DNA from 4 places in the Priestia sp. FSL H7-0729 genome. Region 1 is predicted to be linked to each of the others. Evidence: riboswitches for the same ligand, from Rfam matches in the RefSeq annotation. Region 1 holds a riboswitch; each other region holds the start of a gene.

Region 1 (5,351 bases):
GGCAAGCATGACACTGTTCACGCCAATGAGAATGAGAAGGGTCACCCACGTGATCCATTTGCCCGCCTTGTGGCCGAATAGATGTTTGTTCAGATCTTCATAAGAGCGGGACCCGGTATCGTGAGCAATCAGCATCATTTTGGTACCTAACCAGACAAAGAGCATGGTGGATAAGCCTATGGTGACGGTGGCCCATTTGCCATACTGGGTAAAAAACTGCAAAATTTCCTGGCCTGTAGCGAAGCCGGCTCCGACAACCGTTCCGATGTATGTAAATGCGATCTGCAGCACCCGAAATGCCTGTTTCATGTGTTTCCCCTCTCAGGCCCCTGTTTAGTTTGGACATGCGGGTACCATGGTACAAGGTATGCTTGACCCACGAAAGTCATGACAATCGATAATGAGCTATGGCTTGAAATACGTCCCAAGGACAGTGCCGAGGCAATTTCGCTTGAACTTATAGATAGATATATGATACTTTTACCTCATAGGATAGGCTTGGGAGGTCAAATCATGGAATTATTGAAACAACGAATTTTACAAGAGGGTGTAGTCATCTCGGATCAAGTATTGAAGCTGGATGGTCTGCTGAACCATCAGATTGATCCTGCATTAACAATGGAGATGGGACGTGAGTTCGCTGCCCGTTTTCGTGAAAGTGGAGTGACTCGGGTGATCACGGTGGAATCCTCAGGGATTCCGGTTGCGTTTGCCGCAGCGTATGAACTTGGGGTGCCACTTGTATTCGCCCGTCGCAAAAAAACACTTCTGGCTGATCCTGATGCTTACTGTGAACGTGTTCCTTCCTTTACCAAAGGAATTGTAACGGACATTATGGTATCACGCGAGTTCATTCATGAGAATGACCGTATTTTGTTCATTGATGATATTATTGCCAATGGAGATGCCGCTCGTGGCGTCATCAAAATAATTGAGCGTTCCGGTGCGGAACTCGTCGGATTCGGCGTTGTGGTCGAGAAAAGTTTCCAGGCAGGTGCACGCACGATTCGTGAACAGGGGATTCCGGTGGAAGCCTTGGTACGCATTCGTTCTCTGAACGATGGAACGGTACAATTTGACGATAACGAAATGTGACATTTTAAAGGAATAGGGCCTATTTTTTGAACTATGCCTTTGCATGACCGCGGATTTCATTTATAATGGGGTTATGTTAGGGAGAGGAGGCAACACCATGGGGAACCAACCGGCAACAGAACAATTTTTTAATGATAAGCTGGCGGAATCGAAAGTTCATTTTGAACGTGCCCTGGATTGTAAACATACGGAATTCGATGACCTTTATCCCTATATGATTGAACATCCTCAATTTTTCTGGTACAAACGCTACGTTGCCTGGTCAGAATTACTGACGATTGTAGGCTTATGCGAAGAGTTGTCCTTCTCTTGGAAAGAACAATTTACACCGCATCAAGTGGAGTACCTTGAAGAACGTGTGATGTCCGCCAAAGTGCTTGATTTTTGGTTCGAGAAGAACGACAGCAAAGAGCACGCGCAGCGGTAACTTTCAGTCGGGACATAATTTCGAATGACATGACAGTCCAATACAGTCACGTGAGACCTAAATGACTTTTCATTTAGGTCTCTTTTTGTAAATAAATTTGGAATATAGGAGCCATGCGCATGATTAGTGATACACAATTGGATGCCCTGCGTCTGTCAGGTGAGAAAGTCAGAGTAGTACGGGACGAGCTGGAATCGAACGATGTAACCGGGATTGTTGTTGCCTGGGATGGGGAGCAGGTACTTATCCGTCGTCAGAATCGACGTGTCGTCAAGTTGGATCGTGGTTACCGATATCAGTTATTCAGCGAACCGCGCCAGAGCCCACTTGGTGAGTAACAACTAGTACCAGGGCAGAACCGTGAGCGTTTAAATGTTTGGAATTACCATGATTACTTGGCATAATTGTCTCGCTCGGGAGAGAAGATAGGTACAGTGAGGAAGATCTGTAACTATAGCCGAGAGGGTGTGCTACAAGCCATGACATTGATGAATGATAAAGTTCATGCCTACAAAGATCAGATTGGAGCATTAAGCGATGTGCTGCCAGGTGTGGTCAAGTCGTATCATGAGTTTACGGGAGAATGTTTTCAACCTGGTGTGATTGATGCCAAGACAAAACAGCTGATTGCGCTCGGCATTGGATTGTTCGCCAACAATGAGGTATGTACCTTCTACCATGTAGAAGAAGCCCGTGCCAAGGGCGCTACAGATCAGGAGATTATGGAGACCGTTGCTGTGGCCGGAGCTGTAGGCGGCGGACATGCCTTGTCTCAGGGCGCGATGCGAGTGCAGAAGGCGCTGCATTAAGTGCAGATGGGGTAGTCAAAGACTGTTCTCATAAAAGGGAAGACAAACAAAAAGAGGAGGTTCCGAATTGATCCGGAACCTCCTCTTTCTTTATCCTGCCTACATTTTACCCAACATTTTATCATACATAAACTGTCCAGTTACCCGACGTGCTGTCACGTAGCGGTCATTGAAGTATGGATTCGATAACTTCGTGATGCTTACACCTTTACTGCTGGAGGCGTGAGCAAACTGTCCGCCGCCGATATAAACACCTGTATGTGAAATGCCTTTGCCTGTTGTGTTAAAGAACACCAGATCACCTGTCCGAACATTGCTCTTGGCTACCGGAGTACCTGCTTTGGCTTGCTGTTGCGAAGTGCGTGGCAATTCAATGCTGTATTTGTTGAAAATATATCTCATAAACCCGGAACAATCGAAGCCGGCCAGAGTCGTGCCACCCCACTTGTAAGGTATACCTGTCATGTTGTTCACTACGGAGTTAATACTGCTTGCCTCTGTGCTTGTTGCCCCGGATGTAAATAGTACAGCCGCTCCAAAAATGGAGATAATCAGTTTTTTCAAAATCAATGTTCTCCCTTCGATGCCTACGGAGTTAGCTAAGGGTTCGGTAGAAGGTTCCCTATATTTCCTATGTATAAGAATAATTCACCCAAAATGGTTCCCCCGTTTTCAAATCTGAAACTCGGCAAATGAATAATTAAGTTTTTGTAACTATTTGAAACTATATTGCATAAATGCGTAATTGTCAAACCCATTTAAAACCCTTCTTAGTGCCCCAATGTTATCGGAATTACAGTTTTTTTAGGCAAGAAGGGATTAAGTTTGGGTATCATTCATGACAAAAACGTCATTATTGATTCGTTTAAGACGAATTTGGATAAATAAATAGGTTTGTCATGAGTTGAAAGAACTATTCCGTTATGTAGAATTAAAGAGATTATATTGATTAAGTTGCATATATTGACAAAAATATATTTTTTGCATATTATCTCATTATCCACACCACATATTGGATGAAAATAGATTTTATTGGTTTATACATTCAAATGAAGGAGGTGTAGGGACTGGCTTATAGGTAAGGTAGAACTTTGGGTTTTATTAAAATGAACATGGGAGAGTGTTACATTTGAAAGCGAAGAAAATAGTTACTTTTGTCCTGGCATGCACCATGGTGTTCTCAACAGTTGGAATGGCAGTTTTCCCTGTAGCGACGGTATCTGCTGCAGATGCATCGGGAACCACAGCGAGTATTTCTGATATTTTGAAGAACCAGCTGCCGGATGGAGGTTGGAGAAAAGATTATAAACAAACAAGCGGAGAGTGGGCGAAGTCCACGATAGACAACAAGGCTACATACTCAGAAATTAGAAGATTGGCGAAAGAATTTAAGAAGACGAATGATCCGCGTTACTCCGCAGCTGCAATCAAAGGAATTAACTTTTTGATCAATATGCAGTATTCGAACGGCGGATGGCCGCAAGTCTATCAAAGCTCCGGATATCACAAACATATCACTTACAATGACGATGCCATGATTAATGTGATGATCATGCTCGATGAAGTAGCATCACGCAAAGGTGATTTCTCGTTTATCGACAGTACACTTGCCAATCGCAGTAAAAATTCAGTTGCCAAAGGTGTGGAGGCGATTCTGAATACACAAGTCGTTTCAGGCGGCAAGTTGACAGCGTGGGGACAACAACATGATTCCAGTTCCCTTAAACCGGCGAGCGCAAGAATCTACGAAGTACCATCGTTGACAGCTGGAGAGAGTGTAACGATTGTTAAATTCCTGAAAACGAGACCTGCCAACGCCAAAATTACCGCATCCATTAAAGGAGCGGAGGAATGGTTTAACAAGGTGAAAATTACGGGTTACAAGTATGAAAGAGCCAATGGAGATAGCAAAATTATCGCTGACTCCAAAGCGGCACCGATTTGGGCACGCTTCTATGAGATCGGAACGGATAAACCAATCTTTATTGGTCGTGACGGGGTAGTTAAATACAAATTAAGTGAGATTGATAAAGAAAGAAGAGGCGGTTACGCATGGTATGGTAACTGGCCTTCCAAGCTGTAATTTGTAGTATCCGTTGCATTCGCTTTAATGAACTTATAACAATGAGCATTTAAAGGTAAAGCCCGAATCGACATGGACGTCTGGTTCGGGCTTTCATGTTATTATTTTCAGTATTGACATGATAGATTCTGCATGATATATTATTTCTTGTCGCTGAGATTGGTCAGTGAGATACAATATGCGGTCGTGGCGGAATTGGCAGACGCGCACGGTTCAGGTCCGTGTGGGCTAACCCCCCGTGGAGGTTCGAGTCCTCTCGACCGCATCTAATAAAAAGACTCCTTAAGCTAACGCTTAAGGAGTCTTTTTTGTTTGCTTTTTTTGATATTATCTTTTTAGTCTGACGGACCTTTATTGTGCTGCGGTAATATTAATGCTGTCAATATTCGGTCCTTCGGTTCCCGTGGTTACAACTTTCAAGGTATTGGTTCCCGTGTTCATGGGGACCTGTATTGTTTTTTCAACCCAAGTGGACCAGCTTCCTGTTGCCGGAAAGGACTCGTTGCTGATGACTTTGGCTCCGTTAACAAAAATGTCAAGGTTACGGGTTCCGCTTTCCAGCGCATAACGAATCTTTACGTTTTTGGTACCTGTAATCGTATTGTTAATGGCGTTCCATTGAATGGCTGAACCAGTCGTTGCATTGAAGTTGACATACCCGGAGCCAGTGTAACCAGGGTAGATCGTTTCAATGGTAGCATCCGTAAGAGTTGTTCCGGTCTCGGCTTCATAAGTAGTGCCACTACCTGTATTTCCGCCGTTATTCCCGCCAGTAATGTTGGCAACAAACGTTGTTACGCTCTGAGCCGGGAGCTGTGCCGTGAAGGCCCCATTGGATACGTTAAGCGAGGCCGCACTTGCCAGGTTGCGACTGCTGTCCGTAACCCATGAGGACACCGTGGAGGCATTACCATTTTGCAGAACGAATTTTTGGCTT
Region 2 (5,351 bases), on a different contig from region 1:
AGCTTGTTCTCTGAGATCTCCAGGAGTTCGCTGAACGTGGACCAGTTTATCGATCAGAGCTATCCGCCATGTATCCTTGTGATCTGCTGCGGTATAGATGCCTTTGATGGCCATGCCTTCAAGACGAACAATGCTGGGATGCAACTGACAACGCATGAATGATTCGAGATCTTCAGCATTACGAATGGTACCCTCCCTGATATGGATATCCATGCCGAAGGAATGGGTAAACCCTCCAACCTGAATAGAGGAATCAAGCAGTTTGACATAATCGAGCAGCTTATTCCCACGGTTCACAATCATTCGCCTCCTGTGTTCGTTAAATGTCATGTTAAATGACATTTATATTCCTTTTTGTTAACTTTATGTTTGGAAATCCGAATTATATGATAGTTATCATCCCATAAATGTCCGCTTTTTGTCAATAGTATCTGTTGAATTTAATGAATAGATTCTGATATTTAATATTTGTGTTATTTTATATAACCTATTGTGTTATTTGTGTGGCGAAGTGCAGGGAGGACTATATATAAGGAAGGACTACATATTAATGAATCAACAAGATCGGCTCTAGCCGGAAAAGAGGGGATCAAATCTAAGGATATGCAGTTCATGGATAAACATGACGAGAATATGCGTTTTTTGAGGAAAATGCCTGGCTGAAAAAGAAGGTTTAAAAAATACTTTACTTTTATTTCTGAACCCGGTATAATCAATTCTGTTGCCGATTATTTACGACATGCGGTCGTGGTGGAATGGCAGACACGCTATCTTGAGGGGGTAGTGGGCGTATGCCCGTGGAGGTTCGAGTCCTCTCGACCGCATCATATGAACGATGAAGAAGAAGCTTTCCTTTAATGGAGAGCTTCTTTTTTTGTGTCTTTTCGAACAGTCGGGTATCCAGGGGTGAGAAAAAAGGCCATCCATTCCCGGGGGTAATGGTGCTCTACCTTCCGGCACGGGTGGCCAATGTACTATTTTTGCAGCAAATTCTTGATATCTTCTTCAATCTTGTCAGGTGTTGTTTTCGGAGCATAACGCTTAATTACCTGTCCGTTCTGATCCACAAGGAATTTGGTGAAATTCCATTTGATTGCTTTGGAGCCAAGCAGGCCTGGTGCTTCTTTGCTAAGGTGCTGGAAGAGAGGGTGAGCGCTTGAGCCATTCACATCAATTTTCTCAAACATCGGGAAGCTTACGCCATAATTCATCTGACAGAACTCGGCGATATCGTCGGAAGAACCTTTTTCCTGTGCAAATTGGTTGCTTGGAAAACCAAGGACTTCAAACGGGGCATCTTGGAACTTGTCTTGCAGTTCTTGCAGACCTTTGAACTGAGGGGTAAGTCCGCATGAGCTTGCGGTATTTACAATCAGTAACACTTTATCACGGTAGTCGGACATTTCAACTTCTTGGCCCCGAAGGGTATTGACTTTGTAATCGTAAACTGTCATCTAATCGCCTCCATGATATCATCTGATATCTCTTATTATATTGGATGCAATTAAATAATGCAAAATTAATATGGTGTTAAAAGAACCAAAACGGGCAAGTTGTGCAGAATACGTGAATGAAATGCGAAGTGACTTTCGTCAGAGTGAGAATTAGATAGCCTTGAAGAGATGGATAGAGTATAACCATGTTGTAAGCGTTATTATGGATCGGTATTGGCGAAAATCTGTCGATTCGGTGATCTGTACGGACTTTACACCGTCATGGTACGGGTGTATGATTCATAACGTAATTTCAATTTAAACTAAATTGTACCTGAAAAACGAAACAAACGATAATATCGCTCGATCTGATCTTAAGATATACGAACGATGTTTTAATCGCTGAGTTTCCATTCAGTCATGAGTGGGAAACGGGGGAACCAACAGAATGCGCTGTCCAGGACAGTAGGCATTCATGGGGTGAATTTTCCGGTGACAGCCGGAAATAGGGCGACTCTCGCGCCCGAATCCGTCAGCTAACCTCGTAAGCGTTAAAGGGAGAGGCAACAAGCCGTACGCTGGTTCATGGTGTTTTCGCCATGGATTCTTTAAGAAGCGTTCGGGAGGCCTTGGTCCCCCACGCTTCTTTTTTGTTGTCTTTTCACGCCAAGGGAGGAACGAATGATGGATACTGAGATGATCTTAGTGACTGCTCCAAATGAAGCAGGACGCAAATTTATCAAATTGCTGATGTACAAAAAAATGCCGTTTGCCGTTCTAACCAACAGTGCAGGGGAAGAGCGCAGACTCCGTAGAATCGGGGTAGAGCATGTCATTCGCATGAATACGGCTGCAGCTCAAAAATGGTTTTTGCCGCAGGGCAGCGTGGGCAACGTGTTTATTTTTGAGAACAGCCTGAACCTGACTTGCCGTTATTTACAGATCTGCCGTTCATGGACATCGAAATCCCTGTGCGTCATTACGGAACAGAGTCATCCAAAGGGCATCTATCGGGGCATGGGCGCAGACCGGATTGTATATTCACTCAATGGGGAAGTCGGCTTTCTCCTCAATGGTTAATGCCATAGCTTGTGATTGCTCAGGTGTAAGGTGCCTGTTATAATTGAATGTATCGATAAACGGAAATTTGAGGAGACTCATGCAAGATGGTGAGTCTTCTTTTTTATGCTTACAAGGAGGAATTGGCGTGCCGGATGTAGGTGGATTAAAGTGGTTGTTTTTTGATGTTGGAGATACGCTGGTGGATGAATGGGAGCCGGTTGATGATATTATCGGACAGTTCGTCCGCGAAGCCTGTGCTTTGGGGTATCCGGTAAAGATTGAGGCGGTACGCGAACTGTTCGCGAACTGTTACCAAAGTTATGAGCAATGGCCTATGAGAGTGGCGATTAGCACATTCGTTGACGACGAGGGACACCAGAAACAGATTCAGGACAAGCTGAAGTTTCAAAAAGATCTTGAACGTCCTTTTCCTTCAGCGGATTCCGTTCTCCAGCAGTTGTCACGGTATTATCGCATTGGCATTATTGCCAATCAGAGTCCCGGAACGGAAGAGAGACTGGAGAGTTACGGACTGCGGAAGTATGTTGATGTTCTGGCCTGCTCGGCTGAAGAAGGGGTGTCCAAGCCAGATCCGGAGTTATACGCGGTGGCCCTGAAACAGGCAGGATGTACGCCAGAGGAAGCCGTCATGGTCGGGGATCGGATCGATAACGATATTATACCTGCTCGGAAGCTGGGCATGCGTACGATTCGAATTATGCAAGGTTACGGAAGATTCCAGCCAGACCGATCGGAGGACGAACGTGCGGATTGGACTGTTGATTCATTGGATCAACTCCTGCCGTTACTGGTGCCGAATCAGGATTAGGTGATTATTAATAAAAGAAGGCTGATCAATCTGGTATCGAATACCGGAGTTGATCAGCCTTTTTAGTATTTTATCAATAAGAACGTGATTAGAATAACCGGATCGTTTGAATGATCAGATAGATATTCAGCACCACGATAATCGAGGCAATGACCCATGAAATGATGTTGAGCCACAATTTGTTGGCGAATGCCCCCATGCTTTTTTTGTCACTCGTGAACATCACCAGGGGAATTACCGCAAAAGGCAATTGAAGCGACAGCACAACCTGGCTCAAAATGAGCAGTTCTTCTGTGCCGTGTTCTCCTGCAATCGCTGTGACAATTACCGCCGGGATGATGGCGATCAGACGTGTGACCAGTCGGCGCAGCCAAGCTGGAATTCGAATGTTCAGGAAGCCTTCCATCACAATCTGTCCAGCGAGTGTCCCTGTAAGGGTAGAATTCTGACCTGATGCTAACAACGCCACACCGAACAGGATACTTGCAACCGTTGTACCCAATAGAGGTGTCAGCAGATGGTAGGCATCTGCGATCTCGGCAACCTGTGTCATGCCGGCACTATGGAATACAGCAGCGGATACAATCAGGATGGCCGCATTGATGAACAAGGCGAGTGTCAGCGCGATTGTAGAGTCCATGGTCGAATAACGAATCGCTTCTTTTTTGCCCTGTGGTGTCTGTTCGATCTGACGCGTCTGCACAATGGAAGAATGCAGATACAGATTATGCGGCATCACGGTTGCTCCTATAATACCAATGGCAATATAGAGCATGGCAGGGTTCTGCAGGATCTCCACATTTGGGACAAAACCATGGAGAACACCGCCCATATCCGGTTTTGCCAGGAACAGGTCAATCCCGAAGCAGAGGGCAATGGTCGCCATCAGCACAATAACGAGAGTTTCCAGGGCGCGGAAGCCTTTATTTTGCAGCACCAGAATCAGAAGTACATCAACTGCGGTGATGATAACACCGTACAACATGGGGATGTTGAATAACAGCTTTAACGCGATGGCAGAACCGATGACCTCAGCCAGATCGGTAGCTGCAATGGCAAGTTCGCACAGGATCCATAACATCATGACAACAGGCATGCTGAAGCGTTCACGACAGGCTTGAGCCAGATCCCGTCCAGTGACGATGCCGAGTTTTCCAGCCAACGATTGAAGTACAACGGCCATCAGGTTCGAGAGCAGGATGACGGATAACAAGGTATACCCGAACTGCGAGCCGCCTGCGATATCTGTTGCCCAGTTGCCGGGGTCCATGTAACCTACGGCAACGAGGTATCCTGGGCCAACGAAGGCGAGAAATTTTTTCCACCATGCAGCATTCTGCGGAACTTTCATGGAGCTATGCGCTTCTCCAAGGGAAGGGGCCATGCCTGCAGTAGACAATGATTCTCTTGAAGGAGCGTTGAACGGATTTTTTTTACTCATACGATAATCACCTGACTTTGGAATATTGATGCGGGACAAACCGCGCATGATATATCTAAATTTTTATGTTTATTGTTACATTGTACTCCTTCAATAATTTTTGTCTAGTGCAACTTTTATGTATTAACACAAAATTTCGGTTCTAATTCGTAAAAGCCCCTTCGTATATTACCCAACCTCAGGAAAAATACAGCCATGGTGTTAAAATGCATGAAAATAATAAAGTTGTAAAAGCTGATAAAGATACAACTTGCGTTTCAAAATGAGCCAGAAGTTTAAATTGAAAGCAAGGCAGTTAAAAACTATATGGATAAGGGAGAGATTCTAAATGGAAGCTTTATATACAGCAGTAGCGACAGTTAAAGGTGGACGTACAGGTTCGGTGACTTCTTCGGATGGCGTGCTCAAACATGATCTGAAAATGCCCAAAGAGCTTGGTGGTTCCGGTGGTGAAGGTACCAACCCTGAACAGCTCTTCGCCGCTGGATATGGAGCATGTTATGAAAGTGCACTTGCCAATGTAGCACGTAAAGCAGGTGTAAAATTGGAGAATGTGGTCGTTACAAGTAACGTATCCATTGGTAAA
Region 3 (5,351 bases), on a different contig from region 1:
ATTCGGATTGGCCGAAGGAAGAAAAGATTGTAGCTCTGTGTGCAGCTCTACTTCATGATCTCGGGCATGGGCCATTCTCTCACTCCATCGAGGAAGCTTTTGACATGAATCACGAGGATTGGACTTGTCGCATTATTACAGGTGATACCGAAGTAGGGGCGATCTTAAGACGGTATGCTCCTGATTTTCCTGAGAAAGTCGCGTCTGTCATTCAAAAAACATACGAAAAACCGATTGTGGTGAATTTGGTTACTAGCCCGCTTGATGCAGACCGGATGGACTATTTGCTCAGGGATGCTTATTTTACAGGTGTCAATTACGGCACGATTGACCTTGATCGTATCCTTCGGATGCTGCGTCCCTATCATGGACGGATTGTAGTCAAGGAGTCAGGCATGCATGCTGTGGAGGACTACCTTATGTCTCGATATCAGATGTATTGGCAGATTTACTTCCATCCGGTAACTCGTAGTTCTGAAATTATATTGCGGCAAATATTCAAGCGAGCAAAAACACTCATACAGCATGGTTTTCAATTTCGCTTCATGATTGATCCACTCCCTCAATTATTTGCAGGAGAATTATCCGTAGATGAATATTTGCAGTTGGATGAAGCATTAATTCAGACGGCATTTACGCAGTGGCGCAAGGAGGACGATACTGTTCTGAGTGAGTTATGCGAACGTTTTATGGATCGCAAGTTATATAAGTATGTAGAGCTCGAACAGGTCGACTTGACAATGATGGAAGAGATTCGGGAAGCTTTTGTACAGGCAGGCCTTGATCCCGAATATGATCTTGAAATTGATTTTCCTTCAGATAATCCGTATGATGTGTTTCGTCCGGATGAATCCACGGATAAGCAGATTCTTCTTCTGGATCGACAGGACAATTTACGTGAGTTATCAGAAGTATCTGACATTGTCCGTTCCATCAGTGGTCTTCATCGAGGTAAACATCATTTGTATTACCCGCAAAACAAGGTGGATGCGATTATTCATAAATTACCGTCACATATACGCCCCTATTTCTTGTAATCATGTGGGAATAATCCAATGAAGAATTTCGAGATCAAAAGACTTTCTAAAAGAGCTATTTTTTATGATACAGTAATCTGCTTTAATGGGGCGTATATGTAGATCGACATAATTTTGTAAATGAAAGCAGGCAGAGCGGGCACAATCAGCAATATATAGATGAGAATATTCGTATATCTTCTATATATTGTAGTTGTAAAGAAACAAACGGAATGATGTAATACACAGATTACCCAAAATGTTTTATGTATGAGCCAATAAATTATTGAATGGTATTAATTGAATTTTCAAGAGAAGATAGTCGTCATTTCGACATGAAGGGAGATACAAACATGATGCTGTTCGACACACATACACATCTGGATGCACCACAATTCGACGAGGACCGCGAGGACATGATTCAGCGTGCCGTGGATGCAGGAGTTGGTCGCATGATCAACATTGGTTTTAACCGGGAGACGATTCCAACGACAATGAAACTCGCTGAAACATATGACTTTATCTATGCAGCTGTAGGGTGGCATCCTGTCGATGCGATTACGATGCAGGAGGGTGATCTGGAGTGGATTGCATCTTTATGCAAGCATGAAAAAGTGGTAGCCATCGGTGAGATTGGATTGGATTATCATTGGGACACTTCTCCGAAGGAAGTACAACATCGCGTATTACGACAACAAATTGCTTTGGCCCGTGAAGTGAATATGCCGATTGTCATCCATAATCGGGATGCACATGAGGATATCATAAGAATTTTGCGTGAAGAGAAGGCGGGTGAGGTTGGTGGTGTGATGCACTCGTTCTCGGGCAGTTGGGAAACAGCGAAAAGTTGTCTCGATATGGGCTTCCATCTCTCCTTCGGAGGACCGATCACATTCAAGAATGCAAAGCAACCCAAAGAGGTGCTTGCGAAGGTACCGATGGACCGATTTTTCATTGAAACCGATGCTCCATATTTGACACCTCACCCTTATCGTGGGAAACGAAATGAGACAGCGCATGTACGTCTGGTTGCAGAGGCAGCTGCGGAAATTAAAGGCATTTCGGTGGAGGAAATTGCTGCAATAACCACCAAAAATGCCATGGAACGATTTGGAATTCGTTAAAAAAACGAGTAAATGAGGTGAAAAAGGCAGGTAAGCGGAGTTAATTTGCCCTTTGATCCAAATAAATCAAGAATATTACAATATTTTAACCAAATATTCAGAAAAACGTACTTGATCAACGCTTTACAACATGCATCAAAACAGGATATCATCTTTTCAGTGAATTGTTGTGCGGAAAATTGGACAGATGTTCGGGGGATGAACAAAGGGACACTTTCCGATGAAACAACATTACTTTCATGAATCAGTCTCGCTGAGTCTCCGTTAACGGAGAGCGGGGGAACCAATAGGGCTTAAACATCGGTGTATTTGGCCGATGCGCAACGTTCGTTGACCCAAAAGCAGCGAAGGGAACTGCGAAGCCATATTTGATTTCTTCTTTGGGTCTCGGGGTGAATTCAAGGGCGTCCGCCATGAGCGGGTGACCCAAGATAGGGCGGCTCTCTTTCGCCCGAACCCGACAGCTAACCTCGCAAGCGGAAAAAGAGAGGCAACCTCGTGCATGAATTTCCGATATTCAAAATCATTCGGAAGCCACGAAAGAGTTCCTCTTACACTCTTTCTTTGGCTTTTTTGTTTTTGAATAAAAGAAATGTTGTCATCATACGGTAGGTATTCAGGAGGATGACATCATGTTGCGAAGATTGATTCATGGTGCAGAACCGGATTATGTTGGTCCGATCTGTGTTCTGTAGAAAATTTGGTATAGTCACGTCAAAGACATCATGCGTTACTTTAGACGGCGAGGCTATGAAGGAGGACGGAGAAGTGGGCACATTCCAACCAGAAGAGACCCATGAGTCACGATCATCCAGTAAGTCTTTCGCGTTGCGGTGGAAGCATGAGAACATGCGTCAGATGGCATTGATCGCGATTTTCTCAATTGCGCTTACAATCATGATCTTGTTAGTCGTTTACGGTCAGGCCGGGAAACAAATTTCACTGGTTATTGATGGCAAAGCTCAGGTGGTAGAGACTCGTACAGGAATGCTTCAGGAAATGCTGGAGGAGCAGTCGATCACAGTCAGCCCTCACGACAAGGTATCCATGTCCATGAACGGGGCGATTACAGATGGAGACCGAATCGTTATTGAGCGGGCCGTTCCAGTTAAGATTACGGCAGACGGAGACACCAAGACTCTGTATACAACGGATTCATCGGTAGAAGATGCAATTCAAAAATCAGGTATTCAAGTTGAGAGTAATGATAAAGTGTATCCGGCGCTTGGAACTGCGATCAAAGCGGATATGAAGATCCGTGTAGTGCGCGTAACAAAGCGTACAGTAAATGTAGAGCAACCGATCGCTTACAAAGTAATTAAAACGGCTGACCCTAGCTTGTACAAAGGGGATAACCGTGTCGTTGTGAACGGCAAAGAAGGCACACTTGTACAGCACATCGAAAAGGTATTTCAGGATGGAGAATTGGTCTCCAAAAAAATGGTCGGCAAATCTGTCGCGAATAATCGTGTAGATAAAGTGATTGCTGTCGGCACCAAAGCAAAACCGGTCGTGAAAGAACCTGAGATTCAGACCGTATCGGCACAAACTTCAACAACCAAAAAGGCTACAACAACGAACTCGAAGAAAACATCTGCCTCGGGCAGCAAAGTGATTACCGTATCCGGGACTTCTTTTAAATACTCCAAAGTACTTAAAAATGTATCCATGACTGCCTACTCTTCCGAAGAGCCTGGCATTGGCACTAAAACAGCTTCCGGTACTCGTGTAACGGAAGGGCGCACCATCGCGGTTGATCCCAAAGTCATTCCAATTGGCTGGTGGGTATATATCGAAGGTCTGGGCTTCCGACGTGCGGAAGATACAGGCGGTGCCATTAAAGGCAACAAAATTGACGTATATTATGACAGTGTGAAGCATGCCCTGAATTTTGGACGCAAGAAAGGCAAGACGGTCTACGTGATTGGTCCGGTGAAGCCGGAAGCGAACTAAAATCGTTTTACTTTGAAATGGGAATGCTATAAAATAGTTGCATGAATGATTCATGCGGAATATGCGGCGGAGGAGTCTGAATTCAGTCTCCCCGCCGTTTGGCAGAGAAGAGGATATTCCTCTTCTTTTTGCGTTAGAAAGGAAGAAATGGAACATGATAAAAGAAGTCATTGTGGTGGAAGGCCGTGATGATACGGTAGCCATCCGTCGGGCCGTGGAAGCCGATACAATAGAGACAGGTGGATCAGCCATCAACCAACGTATTCTGAAGCGGATAGCGCTTGCTCAGGAGAGACGGGGAGTCATCGTACTGACAGATCCGGATCATGCCGGCGAACGCATTCGTAAAATCATTGCAAATAAGGTGCCTGGCTGCAAGCATGCCTTCATCCCGGAGGCCGATGCGACGCGCAAAGGGGACATTGGGGTGGAGAACGCCTCACCGGAGGCAATTCGTCATGCTCTGGCACGCGTACATACTTCATACGAAGGTGCTCCGAGCCTGATCGATTGGGAAGATCTAATCGCGGCAGGACTTATCGTGCATCCGCAAGCTGCGGCACGTCGCATGGAGATGGGCAATCTGCTGGGCATCGGATATTGTAACGGTAAGCAGTTCCACAAACGTCTCAGTGTATTTCAGATTACACGGGAAGAGTTCTCTACAGCATTAGCGCAAATTGAACGTGAAGGATTGTGAGCATATGAAGGACATGGAAGAGACGATAGAAATTGCAACGCCCAAGCGAACCAAAGAGATTATTCAAAGACACGGATTTTCATTCAAGAAAAGCTTAGGTCAGAACTTTCTTATCGATCAAAATATACTGAACAAAATCGTGAATGCAGCCGACTTGGACGAGTCCAAGGGTGCGTTAGAGATCGGGCCGGGCATTGGGGCACTTACCGAAAGACTCGCTCGGGTAGCTGGTCCTGTCACAGCCGTAGAGATTGATCAGCGCTTGATCCCCATCCTCGGAGAAGTGATGCAGCCTTATTCCAATGTACGGGTGCATCATGGCGATGTGCTGAAGCTTGATCTGGCTGAACTGTTCCAATCGGATTTTGCATCCGTGGATAAAGTCAGTGTCGTGGCTAATCTGCCCTATTATGTAACGACTCCAATTATGATGAAACTGCTGGAAGAGAAGTTGCCGGTGGACAGCATTGTGGTCATGATCCAAAAAGAAGTGGCTGAACGAATGGCTGCTGCACCGGGATCAAAAGACTACGGCAGTCTGAGCATCGCAGTTCAGTA
Region 4 (5,351 bases), on a different contig from region 1:
CTGGTGGTGCTCAACCCGGCTCCCGCGGTGCCGGGTCTGCCCCAGGAGCTCCTGCGGTGCGTCGACGTTGTCACGCCGAACCGCAGTGAGCTTGCCGTGCTTACCGGCCGGGATCACCTCCGGCCGGAAGACTTGGATGCGGCGGTCGCAGAGCTCGCCGCATCCCTCGGGGCCGCTGTCGTCACGACGCTCGGCCCCGAGGGGGCTGTATACGCTGCGGCGCCTGGTGGCCGCGTACAGGCAGGGCGTGCCGGCGCATGCCGTGCGCCCGGCTACGCCGTAAGCGCCGTCGATACGACCGGCGCTGGCGATTGCTTCAACGGCGCGCTGGCGGTAGCCCTCGCGCGCGGTGAGACGTTGGACGCGGCCGTAGGCTTCGCCATGGGTGCGGCCGCGTTATCCGTGACGAAGCTCGGCGCCCAGTCCGGGATGCCGTCTGCACGTGAAGTGGAGGCCTTTCTGGCTGAGCATGCAGCAGAGGCCTAATCAATGGCATAACAAAGAGGCTCTTATTTTCCCAAAAGGGGATTAAGGGCCTCTTTGTTATGCGCGTGCAGAGATTATTTCTTCTCTGAAAGCCACATGGCGATATTGGCAATCTCTTCATCCTGCAGTTTGCCCTTGAAGGAAGGCATACCACCTTTACCTTTGACAATCGTAGAGTAGATCTTCTCCAGATCATCCTGGCTGCCGATGTTGGCCAGAGCAGGTCCTACGCCACCCTGAAGCTGATCCCCGTGACAGGAGATACAATTCGCTTTGACCAGTGCTTCAGCCTGTCCGGCATCCAATGTGACTTCCGGCATGGTTGGCTTGGCTTCTTCAGCCACTTCTTCTTTCCCTGGAAGCGTAAACATTAAAACAATAGCTAAAGCGCATGCTGCAAAAAATACTCCGCTCATGATCCATTTGTGCATCCCTTATGTCCCCTCCAGAATGAAAGATCATCTAACCTGAAACTATCCATATCATTATAACGGAACCTGTACTGACATCATAGCATTTTGTGGGAAATTTTTGAACTAATCACATAACAAGGCGCAAATTTGGTTGCTTTGCAATGGGTTTTAATCACGAGGCCCTTCATAAACCATACAGTGAAAGGGCTTCAAGCCGCTTGGGGTCTGTCGTTCATATGTATCCTGGGTGACAAATCCACTCTTCAGATAGACTTGAATGGCACGAGTGTTCCAAGTAAGCACTTCAAGATCAATCTCATTCGTGGGATTTCGGCGAATAGCTTCTTGTACAATGGCCGTAACAAAAGCTGTCCCTTGACCCTGACCACACAGCTCTGGATGCATGCCGAGACCAATCCGGGTTACCCCTTGAAGCGGAAAGTATTGAGCAAATCCACTTACACGATCATTCTGATCCAGAACGATCGCATATTGCTCCTGCCGCAGCTGTGCATCTCCGAATTCCACTTCCAGCGCTTTCATCTGCTCCCAAAGGAGCCAGCTGTAGATATTGTAAGGCGGATCATACTGCCAACTGCAGATGAGCTCCGCATGTTCTTCTTGCATGGGTACAACGTGAAACATCAAAGGGGCTTCCTTCATACACCTGTATGCTCCTTTCCTTGAAACAGAACTCTTTGTCCACTCTACAAAAGAGATATTCATTTAGCAAGTCTGCCTTACCAGAAAAAATATGAAACAAAAGTTCCGGTAATTTCGTTTATATTATAACAGGATGGGTAAAAACATCATAAGGGCACGGACGAATGAACGAAAAATGAACCTGTTGATGTGGCAAGATATACCCCGAGTGTAACTTGCCACATGAATCAGGATGGAAGCACAAAAAAACCGCCGGATACATTCCTGCGGAGAATGTACCGGGCGGTTCTGTTATGCTTCTTGCTTCGTTCCAGTATGGTTAATGGTTACAGCATCATGTTGCTCAGCTTGTCCCTAGTCAAGGGCCAGTGATTCATACGCGTCCGTGCTCATAATCCGTTTAGCGCCAACATAACGATTGGCCCAATAATTTTCACTCAATGCACTGATCGTCACGCCTTTGGAAGAAGAGGAGTGTGCGAACTTTCCATCCCCTACAAAGATTCCTACATGTGATACGCCTTTACCTGTTGTATTAAAGAATACCAGATCGCCAGCTCTCATTTCCATGCGGGATACAGAATCGCCCATGTCGAATTGGGAACTCGATTGGCGTGCCAGATCAATACCCAATTTGTCGAATACATATCGTGTAAATCCGGAGCAGTCAAAGCCGTTAAGCGTTGTTCCCCCACTTTTGTATGTAGTTCCCATTGCTGAATCAATTACTGCGTCCATTTTTGAATCTGCGAATGCGCTACCTGCACCAAGCGATAATGCGAATGTGATGCTAAGTACAGCTGCGGTTAATTTCTTCTTGAACAAGAGATATTCCCCTTCCAACGCCTGCGAGGTTAGCTTAAGGATTCGGTTGAAGGTCCCCTATGATCCCTCTGTAGCAAGATCAATTCACCCATAACTGGTTCCCCCGCTTCCCAGGTGCCAGGAATTTGGCTATGCTAGTTATGCACCTGCGAAATCAAGAAATGACGATTTAATTTTAAGTAGTTACAAATATGAATGTAAAGATTACAAAGTTGTTACTAAAAACTCACTGCGATTATTGTAACAGAGGAGTACGGCTTTGGCAACGTTTAGCAACAAAATTAGCAAAAAAAACCTCGACCTTTGACGGGGAAAGGTTGAGGTTTGCCTATTTATAAGTACATATCAGGCCATAAGTTTAACATGTGATGGTAACAATTTTTAAACTATCTGCTCTCACCTTTGGCTATTTTGGACTGCCATAATCGGAAATGGCTGCATATTTTCCACAGACTCAATAGACATCTGGCTAGTGGATACGTCTGTTGTAGTATAAGTCCGGTAAGCCCCGTTACTAACCATGAGGCTGAAGTGAATGCCCCGAAGACGAGTAGATGAACTCCGCCCAACAGGAGTGCAATGCCGATTACGGCGAAGAGATGACGCAGTGCAATCCAGAGTGCCTTGAGAGTACCGTGAGCCCCACCTTCTCCTTCTGGTGCCGAAACACCGAACTGCATGTAGAGCAGGGCATGGTGGATGATCCAACCATATACAATCCAGGCAGCAACATAAGGTATGCCAGGTACAAGTAATTGAAGGGAATGAAATCCGTCCATGAGGATCGAGTAGAGCTTAGGTATGAGCCAGTAGGCGGGCAGAAGTATCAATAATGTACGTATGGTGTGGAGCAGCATCATCGGTTTCCACAGGTTTCTGATTCCGCGGACGAATGGGATGCGCTCTTCTGTAGAATTAAAGTGCTGAAGTGAGTAGAGCAGTCCGGCCTGAATCAGGGGGCTAATCAACATGCGAACCAGCAGCATGCCCCCGAGAATCCATAGATAACGATGAACCTCCGGATGGGTAGACAAGTTAAGTTGGCTTTCCATTTTGAACAAAAGTGTACTCAGCTCCCCGGCATCAGGATCTGGATAGCGCAGGAGGAGTGGGATGACTGCCGATTGTACCATTCGATAGAAGAAATATCCCCATATGAGTTGATAAAGAAATAAGAGTGCCGCAATGAACATATGCTGACGGACGAGAAACCAGCCTTCACGTATTTTCGCTTTCACCGTTTCCACCTCACCATGACAGACCTCCGAATATGGCTTCTATTAGTTTGGTTACACTTATGCTCCAGCGGGATTTCGTCTGCTCATCCAGTCCGGATTTCAGGAAATTGTTCATATGGCGGTTCTCCAGCACGATCGTGTACAGTGGATCGGTCATGGCCCAGGATACGGGTGATGTGTGAGTTAATTTATAAGTAATGCGATCTTCTTTGCCATCCCATTGCTTGGTGAGGGTATGTCCGTCTTCAAAAGCAATTCGAACAGGAACGGCGTTGTAATCACTACCTTTTTTGGCGATTGTTACGGATGACTCGTACCATGTTTGACCGTCTTTCTGTATGGGCGTAACACGAATCTTTTCTACAGCAAAGTCAGCCATCCCGTCACCGTAGACGTAATGATCAAAATATTCAGACCAGGAAGTGCGTGTCACTTGTTCCACAACGTTCTGGAAATCAGCCGAAGTGGGATGTTTGAAACGGTACTTCTTCACATAGGTAGAGAGAATGCGTTCCATCTTTTTTGTGCCGACTTGATGTTCAATACCAAGCAATACAAGCTTGCCACGTGTGTAGACATTGGCTGCATACTCATTCTGTGAATCGAACTTCCAGGATTCTTGGGTTAAAGACGAAGGAGACGTAATCAGGCCTGATTGTACCGGCAGATTCGGAATCAATCCGTATTCCTGCTCCATCAGTTTGTCTTCTGCATAAGAGGTGAACCCCTCATCCAGCCAGGCTTCCTCGAATTCGTTGCTGGCAACCATACCGTAGAAATATTGGTGTCCGATCTCGTGGACTACGGTACGTTCCAGGTCATAACCTGGAGTGGTATCATCGGCTCCAAAGGCTGTAACCAGCGTAGGGTATTCCATACCTCCAGCACCGTTCCCCGATTTGGGTGGAACAACGATGGATAAGGTAGCGTAAGGATATGGGCCAAACCATTTGCTATAATTGGCTAGTGCGGCTTTAGCGGCGTAGAAATAACGTTCTTTCAAATCCTGATGAGCAGGGTCCAGATATAACTTGATTCGTACACCGGGCACATTGGGTGCAGAAAAGGGTTCCTCGGCGTAGACAAAATCCGGTGAAGCTGCCCAGGCGAAATCATGCACATCATCGGCATAGAATTGATAAACCTTTTCTCCGTTCTTCACCACGGCTTGTTGTGTCGGAAATCCGGTAGCAGCAACTTTGTATGTTTCAGGCACCCGAATACGCACACTATATATACCGAAGTCGGCGTAAAACTCTGAATTGCCATGGTATTGATGCAGATTCCAGCCTTCTGTTGTCCGTCCGCGTCTGCCCACAGGTTCATATGCACTTATTTTGGGGAACCATTGACCTGCCATGACAAAATCATCAGCAGTTCCCATCCGGGCGAAAATTTTCGGCAGATTCACCACAAATCGGGTATGGATTGTAATGCTTTCCCCGCCTTTGACGGGTTTGGGTAAGCGGACTTTAATGAGTGTGGTGTCCTTGATGTTTCCGTCATCTGGTTGCACATACTGCATCCGGTGCAGCAGAGAGAGCCCGTCCTCCGTTTTCATTTCGGTAATGTTCATCGAGCCATAACCATTGGTAGGCATGATATCACCCCGAAGTTTTCCACCGGATTCCTTCATAAAGGTGGTGTCAGCAGAAGAGAAGGCGTTGGGATACATATGAAAGTAAAGCTCGTTGACGGTTTTTTTACCTGGGTGTGTCCAGGTAAT

The links. A riboswitch is a leader RNA that binds a small molecule or an ion and turns the genes downstream of it on or off. The one in region 1 is predicted to bind cyclic di-AMP.
Region 2: linked by a shared signal. The riboswitch ahead of MHH93_RS06705 (HAD family hydrolase) and the one ahead of MHH93_RS18620 (C40 family peptidase) in region 1 are both predicted to bind cyclic di-AMP.
Region 3: linked by a shared signal. The riboswitch ahead of MHH93_RS27525 (resuscitation-promoting factor) and the one ahead of MHH93_RS18620 (C40 family peptidase) in region 1 are both predicted to bind cyclic di-AMP.
Region 4: linked by a shared signal. The riboswitch ahead of MHH93_RS27100 (C40 family peptidase) and the one ahead of MHH93_RS18620 (C40 family peptidase) in region 1 are both predicted to bind cyclic di-AMP.

The regions. Positions count from the first base shown of each region.
Region 1 covers NZ_JBBOTQ010000008.1:136,105-141,455, reverse strand. Annotated here, with positions in the region: gene MHH93_RS18645 (YkvI family membrane protein) at 1-309, opposite strand, end outside; gene MHH93_RS18640 (xanthine phosphoribosyltransferase) at 514-1,095, shown strand; gene MHH93_RS18635 (hypothetical protein) at 1,193-1,522, shown strand; gene MHH93_RS18630 (hypothetical protein) at 1,642-1,860, shown strand; gene MHH93_RS18625 (carboxymuconolactone decarboxylase family protein) at 2,002-2,331, shown strand; gene MHH93_RS18620 (C40 family peptidase) at 2,431-2,895, opposite strand; cyclic di-AMP (ydaO/yuaA leader) riboswitch at 2,901-3,032, opposite strand; gene pelA (pectate lyase) at 3,461-4,414, shown strand; tRNA gene MHH93_RS18610 (tRNA-Leu) at 4,595-4,679, shown strand; gene xynC (glucuronoarabinoxylan endo-1,4-beta-xylanase XynC) at 4,766-5,351, opposite strand, start outside.
Region 2 covers NZ_JBBOTQ010000002.1:94,696-100,046, forward strand. Annotated here, with positions in the region: gene MHH93_RS06690 (urease accessory protein UreF) at 1-297, opposite strand, end outside; tRNA gene MHH93_RS06695 (tRNA-Leu) at 742-824, shown strand; gene MHH93_RS06700 (glutathione peroxidase) at 975-1,454, opposite strand; cyclic di-AMP (ydaO/yuaA leader) riboswitch at 1,824-1,999, shown strand; gene MHH93_RS06705 (HAD family hydrolase) at 2,115-2,513, shown strand; gene MHH93_RS06710 (HAD family hydrolase) at 2,641-3,324, shown strand; gene MHH93_RS06715 (Nramp family divalent metal transporter) at 3,413-4,708, opposite strand; gene MHH93_RS06720 (organic hydroperoxide resistance protein) at 5,094-5,351, shown strand, end outside.
Region 3 covers NZ_JBBOTQ010000025.1:16,077-21,427, reverse strand. Annotated here, with positions in the region: gene MHH93_RS27535 (HD domain-containing protein) at 1-1,037, shown strand, start outside; gene MHH93_RS27530 (TatD family hydrolase) at 1,370-2,140, shown strand; cyclic di-AMP (ydaO/yuaA leader) riboswitch at 2,382-2,635, shown strand; gene MHH93_RS27525 (resuscitation-promoting factor) at 2,909-4,093, shown strand; gene rnmV (ribonuclease M5) at 4,248-4,793, shown strand; gene rsmA (16S rRNA (adenine(1518)-N(6)/adenine(1519)-N(6))-dimethyltransferase RsmA) at 4,798-5,351, shown strand, end outside.
Region 4 covers NZ_JBBOTQ010000023.1:16,750-22,100, forward strand. Annotated here, with positions in the region: gene rbsK (ribokinase) at 1-486, shown strand, start outside; gene MHH93_RS27090 (c-type cytochrome) at 561-917, opposite strand; gene MHH93_RS27095 (GNAT family N-acetyltransferase) at 1,068-1,562, opposite strand; gene MHH93_RS27100 (C40 family peptidase) at 1,917-2,387, opposite strand; cyclic di-AMP (ydaO/yuaA leader) riboswitch at 2,391-2,528, opposite strand; gene MHH93_RS27105 (hypothetical protein) at 2,774-3,625, opposite strand; gene MHH93_RS27110 (M1 family metallopeptidase) at 3,636-5,351, opposite strand, start outside.